2 regions of the Nonomuraea sp. B10E15 genome follow, and region 1 is predicted to be linked to the other one. Evidence: riboswitches for the same ligand, from Rfam matches in the RefSeq annotation. Region 1 holds a riboswitch; the other holds the start of a gene.
The links. A riboswitch is a leader RNA that binds a small molecule or an ion and turns the genes downstream of it on or off. The one in region 1 is predicted to bind glycine.
Positions count from the first base shown of each region.

Region 1 (7,268 bases):
GTCGCCGTAGGCCTGGTCGATGCGGCGCACCGGCACCCAGTACTTGCCGTCGCGCAGCGACGGCAGCGGGTAGGCGGCCTCGGTCCGCGTGTACGGGTGGTGCCACTCGTCGGCGCTCACCGACTCCGCGGTGTGCGGCGCGTTGCGCAGGGGGTTGTCGGCCTTGTCGTAGTCGCCGGACGCCACCTTGGCGATCTCGCCCCTGATGGCGATCATCGCGTCGGCGAACCGGTCGAGCTCGCCGAGGTCCTCGCTCTCGGTCGGCTCGATCATGAGGGTCCCGGCGACGGGGAACGACATGGTGGGCGCGTGGAAGCCGTAGTCGATGAGGCGCTTGGCCACGTCGTCCACGGTGACGCCGGTCTCCTTGGTGATCTGGCGCAGGTCGATGATGCACTCGTGGGCCACCAGCCCGCCGCGTCCGGTGTAGAGCACCGGGAAGTGGGGGGCCAGCCGCTTGGCGAGGTAGTTGGCCGACAGGATGGCCTGCTCGGTGGCCGCCGTGAGCCCGTCGGAGCCCATCATCCGGATGTACGCCCACGAGATCGGCAGGATCCCTGCCGACCCGTAGGGCGCCGCGGAGACGGGCCCCACCGGCGAGCCGTCGCGCAGCGGGTGACCGGGCAGGTAGGGCGCCAGGTGGCCGCGGACCGCGACCGGGCCGACGCCGGGGCCGCCGCCGCCGTGCGGGATGCAGAACGTCTTGTGCAGGTTGAGGTGGGACACGTCGGCCCCGAACTCGCCGGGCTTGGCCAGCCCGACCAGCGCGTTGAGGTTGGCACCGTCGACGTAGACCTGGCCGCCGGCCTGGTGGACCTTGGCGCAGATCTCGGTGATGGTCTCCTCGTAGACGCCGTGCGTCGACGGGTAGGTCACCATGATCGCGGCGAGCGCGTCGCGGTGCTTGGCGATCTTGGCGTCGAGGTCGGCCAGGTCGACGTTACCCTCGGAGTCACAGGCCACGACCACGACCCGCATGCCGGCCATGACGGCGCTGGCGGCGTTGGTGCCGTGGGCCGAGGAGGGGATGAGGCAGACGTCCCGCCCGCTGTCACCGCCCGCGTGGTGGTAGGCGCGGATGGCCAGCAGCCCGGCGAACTCGCCCTGGGAGCCGGCGTTGGGCTGGATGGAGACGGCGTCGTAGCCGGTCACCTCGGCCAGCCAGTGCTCCAGCGTGCCGATCAGCTCGAGGTAGCCCTCGGCCTGGGCGGCGGGCGCGTAGGGGTGGACGGCGGCGAACTCCGGCCAGGTGATCGGCTCCATCTCGGTGGTCGCGTTGAGCTTCATCGTGCAGGAGCCCAGCGGGATCATGGACCGGTCGAGCGCGATGTCCTTGTCCTGCAGCCGGCGCAGGTAGCGCAGCATCGCGGTCTCGGAGCGGTGGTCGTGGAAGACCGGGTGGGTCAGGTAGGCGGACTCGCGCAGCAGCGGGGCGGGCAGCGCGTCGGCGGCGCCCTCGACGTCGGTGCGGGGGGTCGTGACCCCGAACGCGGCCTGCACCGTGACCAGGTCGGCGGCTCCGGTCTTCTCGTCGCAGGCGATCGAGACGTGGTCGGCGTCCACCTGCCAGAGGTTGACGCCCCGCTCGGCGGCGGCGGCGACCACGGCGGACGCCCGCCCGGGCACGCGCACGAGCACCGTGTCGAAGAACTCGGCGTGCACGACCTCCACGCCCGCCCGGCGCAGCCCCTCCGCCAGGGCGGCGGCGTGGCGGTGCACCCGGTGGGCGATGCGGCGCAGGCCCTCCGGGCCGTGGTAGACGGCGTACATGCTCGCGATGACGGCGAGCAGGACCTGCGCGGTGCAGATGTTGCTGGTGGCCTTCTCGCGGCGGATGTGCTGCTCGCGGGTCTGCAGGGCCAGGCGGTAGGCGGGGTCGCCGTCGGCGTCGACGGAGACGCCGACCAGGCGGCCGGGCAGCTGCCGCTGCAGGCCCTCGCGTACGGACATGTAGGCGGCGTGCGGCCCGCCGAACCCGAAGGGCACCCCGAACCGCTGCGAGGAGCCCACGGCGATGTCGGCGCCCAGCTCGCCGGGGGCGGCCACGAGCGTCAGTGCCAGCAGGTCGGCGGCGGCCACGACGAGGGCGCCCGCCTCGTGCGCGGCGGCGGCCACGGCGCGGAAGTCACGCAGCCGGCCGGACGCTCCTGGGTACTGGACGAGCACGCCGAAGCACTCGGGCAGCTCGCCGTCGAGGGAGTGCTCCACGAGCGTGATGCCGAGCGGCTCGGCCCTGGTGGCGAGGACGGCCTTGGTCTGGGGCAGCGCGTCGGCGTCGACCACGAACACGGCGCTCTTGGACTTGCCCGCCCTGCGGGCCAGCGTCATGGCCTCGGCCGCGGCGGTCGCCTCGTCGAGGAGCGAGGCTCCGGACACGGGCAGGCCGGTGAGGTCGGAGACGACGGTCTGGAAGTTGAGCAGCGCCTCGAGGCGGCCCTGCGAGATCTCCGGCTGGTAGGGGGTGTAGGCGGTGTACCAGCCCGGGTTCTCCAGCAGGTTGCGGCGGATGACGGCGGGCGTGACCGTGTCGTGGTAGCCCAGCCCGATCATCGAGGTCAGCACCTGGTTACGGTCGGCCAGGGCGCGCAGCTCGGCGATGGCCTCGGCCTCGCCGGCGGGGGCGGGCAGCGTGAGCCGGTCCTTCGCCCTGATGGACTCGGGGACGGCGACCGCCACCAGATCCGCCACGGACTCGAAGCCCACGGCCTCGAGCATGCGCTGCTGTTCGGACTCGGAGGGGCCGATGTGCCGGGACGAGAACGGCGGGGCGGACAGATCGGTCATGGAGATGCCTCCCGAGGCTGTGGAGACCGGCGCCAGGGCGCGGGCGTGTGCCGGATCTCCCCCTCTGTCAGCGCGGGCCCCGGACAAGCGCGGGGCCGCGACCTGAGAGCTTCACCCCGGTGGGGCTTGCACCGTCGGTGAGGCGCGCCTGGCGGGTGCGCCTGCTTTCCAGAGTTGCCTCGCCCGAGCGGTACGGGATGCCTGAGAGATTCCGGGGAGGGTTGCTCCTTCGGCGCCCCGGAGCCCAGGGGGCCCGGAGACTCTCCCGCACGGGGTCGTCGGCCTTTCTGCCCTCAGGTTACTACGCCCGATTCGTACGGCTGCCAGGAGCCGTGCTCACCCCGTGCGGCGGGCGCGGCGGCGCCGGGCGAGTTCGTCAGCGGGATGGTCGGCCGGGACGGTGTCCTCGACCGCCGCGCGTTCCCCCGGCAGCTCCGCGAGGGAGCCCTCGACCTCGCGCCAGACCCGGCCGAGCGCGATGCCGAACACGCCCTGCCCGCCCTGGAGCAGGTCTATCACCTCGTCGGCCGAGGTGCACTCGTAGACGCTGACGCCGTCGCTCATGAGCGTGATCTGCGCGAGGTCGGCGACCCCGCGGTCACGCAGATGTTGCACGGCCGTGCGGATCTGCTGCAACGACACCCCGGTGTCGAGGAGCCGCTTGACGACCTTGAGGACCAGGATGTCGCGGAAGCTGTAGAGACGCTGGGAGCCGGAGCCCTGCGCGGCTCTTATCGTGGGCTCGACGAGGCCCGTGCGCGCCCAGTAGTCGAGCTGCCGATAGGTGATGCCGGCCGCCGAGCATGCCGTCGGCCCGCGGTATCCGATGTCGCCCGGCAGCGCCGCGGGCTGTTCGTCGAAGAGCAGACCCTGCTCCCCGGCACGCTGCCGCGCGCTTTCGCGCCGCACCGGATCTTCCTGGCCGGCCGTCTTTCCCTCGCCGCTGCTGACCGCCACGCGGACCTCCGGCTTTCTCTCATCCCGTGGCCTGATCTGGGGGTACGTGAAGCGCGGCCACGGGTTTCACTTGCACCGTAGGACCGCGACCATGCTCAGTCAACGATCCGGCTCGGCGCGTCGTGAAGCGTAAATGCACTGAAATACCTACCCCGCCCGGCCGAAGTCCTCGGGAGTGATCGTGTCAAGAAACTCCCTGAACTTCTCCACCTCGTCTTCCTGGTCGTCCGGGATGATCACCCCGGCCTCCTGGACGACCTCTTCGCTGGCGAAGATGCGCGCCCCGGTGCGCAGGGCGAGCGCGATCGAGTCGGACGGCCGCGCGCTCACCTCCACGCCGTTGGAGAACACCAGGTCGGCGAAGAAGATGCCGTCACGCAGGGCGACGATGTTGACCGCCCGCAGGCCTACGCCCAGCGCGCTCAGCACGTCACGGAAGAGGTCGTGGGTGAGCGGCCGCGGCGGAGGCTCCTCTGCCTGGGCCAGAGCGATGGCCGTGGCTTCCGTCATGCCAATCCATATAGGAAGGAACCGCTCCCCGTGTGCCTCCTTCAGCAAGACGATCGGCTGATTTGTGGGCATTTCAACCCGAACGCCCACAACCTCCATCTGCAACACGGGCTGCTCCGTATTCCTGACCGGTGACCCGGCACAGCTATTTGGTCGTTGCTTCTGCTGACTGGCTTCTGCATTTCAACGTAACACCCGGCGGGCCTGGAATGTGCCGCCGCCTCCCAGCTCGCCGCGGTCTCAGCGCCCCAGCACGGACCGGACACCCGTGCGCACAAGGGATGCGTGCAGGTCGAGCAGGAGTGCGGAAAGCTCCCTGGCCACCTCGTCGGCCTCGCCGATGGCACCGGGGGCGCGCCGCTTGAGTATCGGTGCGACGGTCTGCTCGACCAGGCCGCACTCGCGCTCGGCCGCCGCCTTGACCGCGCGCAGATGCCGGGCGCGCAGGCCGAAGCGGGCCAGGGCGCCGACGGTGCGGGCCACCGCGAGCGCCTCCTCGTCGTAGCGACGGGCCACCGGGGCGAGCAGGCCGTAGTCCTCCAGCTCGGCGAGGGTCTCCTCGTCGATGCTCGCGGCCTCGATCAGCTCGGCCCGGCTGAGCCTGATCTCCTGCTTGCCGTTGTCCTGCAGGGCGCGCGGGCGGCCGAAGCCCTCCGCCATCTTGTCCTTGATCACCCGCAGCGGCAGGTAGTGGTCGCGCTGCTCGGTGAGGATGAAGCGCAGCTGCTCCACGTGCAGGTGCGTGAACTTGCGGTAGCCGGACGGGCTGCGCTCGGGCTCGATCAACCCTTCGCCCTCCAGGAAACGGATCTTGGAGATGGTGACATCGGGGAACTCGCCCTGCAGGAGCGCGAGCACCTCCCCGATGCTCATGTGCGAGCGTGCCGCCTGCGACGTCATGCGCGCTCCTCCCCTTGCCGCATGGTCACGCACGAGACGGCGTCCGCCGGTCGCCCGCTTCGCCCCCTCATGCCCCGGAGCTGCCCCGCATCAGGAAGACAAGGCGGAACTTGCCGATCTGCACCTCGTCGCCGGAGTGCAGGGGAACCTCCTCGATCCGCTCCCTGTTGACGTAGGTGCCGTTGAGGCTGCCCACGTCGCGCACGGAGAACTGGCCGCCGCGGTGGCGGTAGAACTCGACGTGGCGGCGGGAGACGGTGATGTCGTCGAGGAAGATGTCACTCTCCGGATGGCGCCCGGTCGTGGTCAGGTCCTTGTCGAGCCGGAAGCGGCTGCCCTGGTTGGGCCCCCTGGTCACCGTGAGCAGCGCCGCGCCGGGCGGCAGCTGCTCGACCAGCGCCCGCTCGGCCAGGAGCATGTCGCCTGTCTCAGCCTCATACGCCTCGATTCCCGCCACCGAGATCGTCGATGTGGTGTCCCCGGAGACCTCGAGTCTGGTCAGCGGTGACCCACAGCGGGAACAGAAACGGGCATCCTCGGGGTTGGCGTGCCCGCACTGCGTGCAGTAGACGCTCGGCATCGATCGGCTCGGCCTCCTACCGCGAAGACGCGGCGACGGTGCTCTGGAGCGCGCCTCGCTTCGCTTTTTCAAGTTTGCGAATGCCGCAACTTACGCTGATCAGCGGCAAAGGTCAAGACGGGGCGCTGGACTGTGGTCAGGACGCAGACAAAGTTACCGCCGCCCCTGCCCTGCGGTCCATGCCGCCGCGCGTTTCTACATTACGATCTTGCGGGACCGTCCGCGCACAATCGCGGCCCGGCCGTTCTCGCGCCCGCCCGGCCGGGGTCACGTGGCGGCCTGTTCCACGACGCGGGCCCAGCGTTCGAGCAGCGCCTGCGCGCCGTCCACGTCGGAGGCCTCGGCCCACAGGTCGGTGACGGGCTCGGCCGCGGCCGGCAGCACCAGCACCCAGCTGCCGTCGTCGCGGGCCACCCGCACCCCGTCGGTGGTGTCGATGCGGCGGCCCTCCGGCTCGGCCTCGGCCGCCTCGATGACGGAGCGCATCACGGCTCCCTTGGCCGCCCACGGCGTGGGCACGGTCCGCCTGAGCAGCTTCACCTCGGGGATCCTCGCGTCGATCTGGCTGAGCGACAGGCGGGTGCGGGCGACCAGGCCGAGCAGGCGCAGGAACGCGGCCAGCCCGTCGATCGCGGGGCTGAACTCCGGCACCACGAAGCCGCCGCGCCCGTCGGCCGCGAAGATCATGTCGGGGCCGGCGGCGGCCGAGGTGAGGGCGTCGAGCGCGGTGGACGTCCACTGCACCTGCACGCCGTGGAAGCGGCACACCTGCTCGGCGACCCTGGTCGTGGTGACGGGCAGGGCCACCCGGCCGCTCCTGCGTTCGGCGGCCACGAGGTCGAGCACGACGAGCAGCGCGCGCTCCTCGCTGATGAGCTGGCCCATCTCGTCGACCAGGGCGATGCGCTCGCCGACCGGGTCGAACCTGACGCCGAAGGCCGCCCGCGAGGAGCTGACCAGCTCCGACAGGCGTTGCAGGTCGCGCCGCCGGCCGGCGAGCGTCTCCGTGGGCGAGACGTCGTCGAGGCGGGCGTTGACGGTGAGCACCTCGACGCCGACCCGGCCGAGCAGCGTGGGCAGCACCAGCGAGGAGGTGCCTCCCGCGCAGTCGACGACGACCTTCATGTCCTTGACGCCGGTCACGCCGGCGTGACGCAGCAGTTCGTGGGTGTAGTCCTCGACGGCCCTGGCCGGGTAGGCGAGCTCCGCGATCTCCCCGGGGAAGGCGCGGCGGAACTCCTGGCGGGAGAAGACCCGCTCCAGCTTGCGCTGGGCGGCCGGGGGCAGGTCGGCGCCGCGGTCGTCCATGATGACGATGTCCACGCTCTGCGGGTCGCCCGGCGTGGTGCGCAGCGCGATCCCGCCCGCCGCCGAGCCCCTGGCGGTGTGGAAGCGGGCCACCGGCAGCGGGGCCGCCTCCAGATCGAGCACGTTGATCGCGCCGGCGGTCAGCGCGCCGATGACGGCCCGCTTGAGCGCCCTGGCGGCCAGGGAGCAGTCGCGCGAGGTGACGACGTGCTCGCCCTTCCTGAGGGTG
Region 1 covers NZ_JBDPMB010000005.1:312,517-319,784, reverse strand. The annotation lists gene gcvP (aminomethyl-transferring glycine dehydrogenase) at 1-2,784, opposite strand, end outside; glycine riboswitch at 2,963-3,062, opposite strand; gene ABGB14_RS19260 (MerR family transcriptional regulator) at 3,121-3,741, opposite strand; gene ABGB14_RS19255 (bifunctional nuclease family protein) at 3,889-4,359, opposite strand; gene ABGB14_RS19250 (MerR family transcriptional regulator) at 4,492-5,151, opposite strand; gene ABGB14_RS19245 (FHA domain-containing protein) at 5,219-5,731, opposite strand; gene ABGB14_RS19240 (mannose-1-phosphate guanyltransferase) at 5,999-7,268, opposite strand, start outside.

Region 2 (7,268 bases), on a different contig from region 1:
GCGTTCCGCTCGATGCACGGGATCTGCACCAGCCCGCCGATCGGGTCGCAGGTCAGCCCCAGGTTGTGCTCGATGCCGATCTCGGCGGCGTTCTCGACCTGCTCCGGGGTGCCTCCGAGCACCTCCGTGAGGCCCGCGGAGGCCATGGAGCAGGCGGAGCCGACCTCGCCCTGGCAGCCCACCTCGGCGCCCGAGATCGAGGCGTTCTCCTTGAACAGCACGCCGATCGCGCCGGCCGTGAGCAGGAAGCGGATCACGCCGTCCTCGTCCGCGTGGGGGACGAAACGGGTGTAGTACGTCAGGACCGCCGGGATGATGCCGGCGGCCCCGTTGGTGGGGGCGGTGACGATGCGGCCGCCGGCCGCGTTCTCCTCGTTGACCGCCAGCGCGAACAACGTCACCCAGTCCATGGCCTGCAGCGGGTCCTTCTCGGCCGGCTCGGACTGCAGGCGGCGGTGCAACTGGTTGGCGCGGCGCTTGACCTTGAGCCCGCCGGGCAGGACGCCCTCCTTCGAGATGCCCCGGCGCACGCACTCCGACATGACCTGCCAGAGGCGCAGCAGGCCCGCGCGGACCTCCTCCTCGGTGCGCCCGAACGCCTTCTCGTTCTCCAGCATGAGCGCGGACATCGACAGGCCGGTGTTCGTGCAGTGTTTGAGCAGCTCTTCCCCGGTGGTGAAGGGGTAGGGCAGGACGGTGTCGTCCGGCTTGATGCGGTCGGCGCCGGTGGCCTTCTCGTCCACGACGAAGCCGCCGCCGACCGAGAAGTAGATCTTCTCCCTGAGCTGCTCGCCCGCCGCGTCGTAGGCGGTGAAGCGCATGCCGTTGGGGTGCTCGGGCAGCGAGATCTTGCGCTCGAAGACGAGGTCCCGGCCGACGACGAAGGGGATCTCGCGCGTGCCGTACAGCCGGACGCTGCCCGACTCGCGCATCTCGGCCAGACGCCCTTCGACGGTGTCGACGTCGACCAGTTCCGGCTTCTCGCCGGACAGGCCCAGCAGGACCGCCTTGTCGCTGCCGTGGCCCTTCCCGGTCAGGCCGAGCGAGCCGTACAGGATGGCCTCCACCCGGGCCACGCGCGGCAGCAGGCCGTCCTCATGCAGGCCGCGGGCGAACTTGTGGGCCGCGGCCATCGGGCCTCCCGTGTGGGAGCTCGACGGCCCGATGCCGATCTTGAACAGGTCGAAGACGCTGATCGCCATTGATGATGCGCCCTTCATGAGTGCCGGGGCCCGGACGCGGGCCCCGGCGTCAGCCGATGAGGCCTGGCAGGGTCAGGACTCGCCCGAGGTGAGCGCGGCGTACTCCTCGGCGGAGAGCAGGTCCTCCGGGTCGCCCTCCATGCGCACCCGGAACATCCAGCCCTCGCCGTACGGGTCGCTGTTGGCCAGGCTCGGATCGTCCACGATGGCCTGGTTGACCTCGACGATCTCGCCGCCGACGGGCGTGTAGATCTCGCTGACCGACTTGGTCGACTCGACCTCGCCGACGGAGTCGCCCGGCTCGGTGACCGAACCGACCTCGGGGAGCTGCACGAAGACGACGTCACCAAGGGCGTCGGCGGCGTAGGCCGTGATGCCGACGGTCACGGTGAGGCCGTCCTCGACCCCGGAAACCCACTCGTGTTCCTTGGTGTAGCTCAGGTCGTCAGGGATGTTGCTCACTTGTTCCTCCTGTAAAAGGGCAGCTCGGCCAGGTCCATGGGTTCATGGCTGCCCCGGATGTCCACAGCCAGGCCTGAGTCGGCGCCGGTGTCCACGTAGGCCAGCGCGATGGGCTTGCCCAGGGTCTGGGAGGGCGCACCGCTGGTGACCTCGCCGACGACGGCGCCGTCCTTGGTGACCGGGTAGCCGTGGCGCGGCACCCGGCGGCCCCGGGCGACCAGACCGACGAGACGGCGCCGCGGCGGGTCGTCCTTGACCGCCTCGAGCGCCGACCTGCCGACGAAGTCGCCCGGCTTGTCGAATTTCACCACCCTGCCCAGCCCCGCGTCGAACGGGGTCAGCTCGGCGCTCAGCTCGTTGCCGTACAGGGGCATGCCGGCCTCGAGCCTGAGCGTGTCGCGGCTGGACAGTCCGGCGGGCTTGAGCCCGTACGGCTCGCCCGCGGTCACGAGCGCGTTCCAGAGCGGCACCGCGTCCTGGCCGGCCACGAACAGCTCGAACCCGTCCTCGCCGGTGTAGCCGGTGCGCGCGATGAGCGCCTGCCGCCCGTCGACGAGCCCGGGCAGGCCCGCGTAGTACTTGAGCCCGGCCAGGTCGGCGTCGGTGAGCGTGGCGAGGATCTCCTGGGAGCGGGGTCCCTGGACGGCGATCAGGGCGTACTGCTGCGAACGGTCGTCGACCACGGCGTCGTACGCCTTGGAGCGGTTCTCCAGCTCGTCGGCGACCTTCTCGTAGTTCGAGGCGTTCGCGACGACCATGAACTCCTCGTCCCCGAGCCGGTAGACGATGAGGTCGTCCAGCACCCCGCCCCGCTCGTTGACGATCATGGTGTACCTGGCTCGTCCGGGCGTCACGGCCGACATGTTGCCGACCAGCGCGTAGTCCAGGGCGGCGGCGGCCTGCGGCCCGGTCACGAAGATCTCGCCCATGTGCGAGAGGTCGAACAGCCCGGCGGCCTCGCGGACGGCCCTGTGCTCCGCGGACTCGCTCCCGTACCGGAGTGGCATGAGCCAGCCCGCGAAGTCGGTCAGCGTCGCGCCGAGGCTTTCGTGCACGTCTCGTAGCGGAGTAGGTCGGGACATTTATCGCACCTCAGGACAGGATTGGATGCCAGCATCCTCCCCCTCTGTCATCGATGCCTGAGAGCTTCGCCCGAGTTTTGCCGGACTTTCACCTTCGGCGAGACCCTGCGGGCCTGCTTTCCAGAGGTCACCTTCCGAGGAGACATGCTCCCGGTCAGCCGTGCGGTCCTTTGCCTTGAGAGGTTCGCGGGGAGGGCTTGCTCCTTCAGGGACCCTGACCGGCTGTCAGGGTGCTCTCCCGCACGGTTTGCTGGTGTGTCCCGCCAGCCTAGTAGTGATTTGGGGGTCTTGTCGCGTTCGCCGGTCAGCAGGCGGCCACCAGGGCCTCGAAGAGGGCGTGGTCCTCGGCCGCCTCCGGGTGCCACTGCGCCGCCACGGTGAACGGCCCCGAGTCCAGCTCCACCCCTTCGACGGTGCCGTCGGCGGCGGTCGCGGTCACGGTGAGGCCGGGGGCGAGCCGGTCGACGGCCTGGTGGTGATAGTGCGGCACCGTCACGGGCGCCGTGCCCAGCGCCTTGGCCAGGCGGGTGCCGGGGACGGGGGTGATGGGCAGGTGACCGAACCGTCCGGGCGCGGGGGAGTGACCCGTGTGGCCGACCACGTCGGGCAGGTGCTGGTGGAGGCTGCCGCCGAGAGCGACGTTGAGCACCTGGAGGCCCCGGCAGATGCCGAGGAAGGGCAGCCCGGCGTCGAGGGCGGCGGCCAGCACGGCGAACTCGGCCTGGTCGCGGAATTCGCGGATGTAGCCGGTACGCTCCGCCGGCGTCTCGCCGTACCTCGCCGGATCGATGTCGCCGCCACCGGCCAGGACGAGCCCGTCCAGGCGGCTCACCACCTGCGCGGCGTCCCCCGCGGGCGGGAGCACGACCGGCTGGCCGCCGGCCCGGACGACCTGCTCGACGTACATGTACGGCAGGAGCGCGACCGGCATGTCCTGCCAGACCGTGAACGTCGCCGGCTCCACGTAACACGTGACCCCGATGACGGGACGTCGCACGATGACCCCCCTAGAGCGGCGTGACGTAGGCGCCGGAGATGCCGCCGTCCACCAGGAACTCGCTGCCCGTGATGAACGACGCGTCGTCGCTGGCCAGGAACGCGACCGCCGCCGCGATCTCCGACGCCTCGGCGAAGCGCCCGACCGGGACGTGCACCAGGCGCCGCTGCGCCCGCTCGGGGTCCTTCGCGAACAACTCCTGCAGCAGCGGCGTGTTCACCGGGCCCGGGCACAGCGCGTTCACCCGGATGCCCTCGCGCGCGAACTGCACGCCCAGCTCGCGCGACATCGCCAGCACCCCGCCCTTGGACGCCGTGTAGGAGATCTGCGAGGTCGCCGAGCCCATGACGGCCACGAACGACGCGGTGTTGATGATCGAGCCCCTGCCCTGCCGCCGCATGTACGGGATGGCGTGCTTGCAGCACAGGTAGACGCTGGTCAGGTTCACGTCCTGGACGCGGCGCCACGCGTCGATGCCGGTCTCCAGGATCGAGTCGTCGTCGGGCGGCGAGATGCCGGCGTTGTTGAAGGCGATGTCCACGCTGCCGTAGGTGTCGAACGCCGTACGGAACATCCGGGCGACGTCGTCCTCGTCGGCCACGTCGACGCGTACGAAGAGGCCGCCGACCTCGTTCGCGGCCTTGACGCCCGCCTCCTCGTCGAGGTCGGCGCAGACCACCTTGGCGCCCTCGTCGGCGAACCTGCGCGCGGTGGCCAGCCCGATGCCGCCGCCCGCGCCGGTGATCACAGCCACCCGATCCTGCAATCTCTTCACGTGCTGCCTCACTCCCAGGAGATGAAGACGTTCTTGGTCTCCGTGAACGCCGCCAGGGCGTCGGGGCCGAGTTCCCGGCCCAGCCCTGACTGCTTGAAGCCGCCGAACGGGGTCCAGTAGCGGACCGACGCGTTGGAGTTCACCGACAGGGCGCCCGCCTCGACCGCTCTGGACACGCGGAGCGCGCGCCCGACGTCGCGGGTCCAGATGGAGCCGCTCAGCCCGTACGGGGTGTCGTTGGCGATGCGTACGGCGTCCGCCTCGTCCTCGAAGGGCGCCACCGACACGACCGGCCCGAAGATCTCCTCGGTGAACGCACGGTCGGTGACGTCCGGGGTGAGCACGGTCGGCGGGAACCAGTAGCCCTTGCCCTCGGGGCACGACCCCTGGAGGTAGGGGGCGCCGTCCTGGACGAAGCCGCGCACGCGGTCGAGGTGCTCGGCGCTGATCAGCGGGCCCATCTCGGTGCTCTCGTCGCGGGGGTCGCCGACGACGACGCCGCGCACGGCCTCGGAGAGGCGCTCCATGAAGGCGTCGTACACGCTTGACTGGACGAGCAGCCGGGACCTGGCGCAGCAGTCCTGTCCCGCGTTGTCGAAGACCGCGTAGGGGGCGGCTTGTGCCGCTCTGTCGAGTTCGGCATCCGCGAAGATGATATTTGCGGACTTGCCGCCTAGCTCCAGCGTGACCCGCTTGACCTGGGCCGCCGCCTTGGCCGCGATCTCCTTGCCCACCTCGGTCGAGCCGGTGAACACGATCTTGGCCACGCCGGGGTGCTCCACCAGCCGGGCGCCCGCGACCTCCCCCGCCCCGGGCAGCACCTGGAGCACCCCCTCGGGCAGGCCCGCGGCCAGGGCCAGCTCCGCCAGCCTCAGCGCGGTCAGGGGAGTCCACTCGGCCGGCTTGACGATCACCGTGTTGCCGGCCGCCAGCGCCGGGGCCACCCCCCACGACATGATCAGCATCGGGAAGTTCCACGGCACGATGACGCCCACCACGCCCAGCGGCTCCTGGAAGGTGACGTCCACGCCGCCGGGCACCGGGATCTGCCTGCCGTGGTCGCGCTCGGGCGCCCCGGCGTAGAAGTGCAGCACGTCGCGTACGGCGCCGGCCTCCCAGCGGGAGTTGCCGATCGGGTGCCCGGCGTTGGCCATCTCCAGCCGCGCCAGCTCCTCGCCGTGCTCGCCCACCAGGTCGGCGAACCTCCTCAGCAGCCGTGCCCGATCGCCGGGCGCCACCTGCCGCCAGGCGGCGTACGCCTTCCCGGCGCGCTCCACCGCCCGGTCGACCTCGGCCGCGTCGGCCAGTTCGACGTCGGCGACGACGGCCTCCGTCGCCGGATTGACGATCTTCATCGGTCACCCGTCACATTCGCTCGAAACCACGGAACATCTCCCAGTCCGTCACCGCCGCGTCGAACGCCGCCAGCTCCACGCGCGCGTTGTTCGCGTAATGCTCGACGACCTCCTCGCCGAACGCCTCGCGGGCCAGCTTCGACCCCTCGAACAGGGGGAGCGCGTCCCGCAGCGTGTGCGGAACGGTCTCCGCGCCCGAGTCGTAGGCGTTGCCCTCGAACGCGTCCTCCAGCGGCAGCTCGTTGTCGATGCCGTGCAGCCCGGCCGCCACCATTCCCGCCACCGCGAGGTACGGGTTGACGTCACCGCCCGGCACGCGGTTCTCGATCCGCAGCGACGGCCCGTGCCCGACGAGCCTGAGCGCGCAGGTGCGGTTGTCGACGCCCCACTTGATCGCCGTGGGGGCGAAGCTGCCCGGCACGTAACGCTTGTAGGAGTTGATGTTGGGGGCGTACAGGAGGGTGAGCTCGCGCAGGCAGGCCTGCTGCCCGGCGATGAAGCGGGCGCCGAGCTGCGAGAGCCCGTACGGCCCCGGCCCGGCCATGACGGGGTCGCCGTCGAGGCTCCTGAGCGAGATGTGGATGTGACAGGAGTTGCCCTCGCGCTCGTTCGGCTTGGCCATGAAGGTGATCGACCTGCCCTCCTGGGCGGCGATCTCCTTGGCGCCGTTCTTGTAGATGGCGTGGTTGTCGCAGGTCTTCAGCGCCTCGGCGTAGCGGAAGGCGATCTCGTGCTGGCCCAGGTTGCACTCGCCCTTCGCGGACTCGACGTAGAGCCCGGCGCCCTCCATGTCGCGCCTGATCCGCCGGAGGAGGGGCTCGATGCGGGCGGTGCCCAGCAGCGAGTAGTCGACGTTGTAGAGGTTGGCGGGCGACATGTCGCGGTAGCCGCGCTGCCACGCCTGCTCGTAGGTGTCGTCGTAGACGCAGAACTCCAGCTCGGTGCCGACGTACGCGGCCAGCCCCCGCTCGGAGAGCCGGGCGAGCTGCCTGCGCAGGACCTGGCGGGGGGAGGGCGGCACGTCGCCGCCGTCCTCCCAGGTCAGGTCGGCCATCAGCAGGACGGTGCCCTCCTGCCACGGCACCCGGCGCAACGTCGTCAGGTCGGGTTTCATCACGAAGTCGCCGTAGCCGCGCTCCCAGGACGACATCGCGTAGCCGGCCACGGTGTTCATGTCCACGTCGACCGCGAGCAGGTAGTTGCACCCCTCGGAGCCGTGGTGCAGCACCTCGTCGAGGAAATAGCGTGCGGACAGCCTCTTGCCCTGCAACCTGCCCTGCATGTCGGCGATCGCGAGGAGCACGGTGTCGATCCGCCCGGACGCCACCTCGTCGCGCAGCTCGCTGACGGAAAGGTATCCGGTGCTCGCTCCATCGCTCACGCTACGCCGCTCCG
Region 2 covers NZ_JBDPMB010000028.1:49,480-56,747, forward strand. The annotation lists gene ABGB14_RS43975 (L-serine ammonia-lyase) at 1-1,202, opposite strand, end outside; gene gcvH (glycine cleavage system protein GcvH) at 1,275-1,664, opposite strand; gene gcvT (glycine cleavage system aminomethyltransferase GcvT) at 1,661-2,746, opposite strand; glycine riboswitch at 2,781-2,880, opposite strand; glycine riboswitch at 2,900-2,997, opposite strand; gene ABGB14_RS43990 (gamma-glutamyl-gamma-aminobutyrate hydrolase family protein) at 3,051-3,743, opposite strand; gene ABGB14_RS43995 (3-oxoacyl-ACP reductase) at 3,754-4,518, opposite strand; gene ABGB14_RS44000 (aldehyde dehydrogenase family protein) at 4,527-5,873, opposite strand; gene ABGB14_RS44005 (glutamine synthetase family protein) at 5,884-7,254, opposite strand.
Region 2: another riboswitch for glycine. It lies ahead of gcvT (glycine cleavage system aminomethyltransferase GcvT); the one in region 1 lies ahead of gcvP (aminomethyl-transferring glycine dehydrogenase).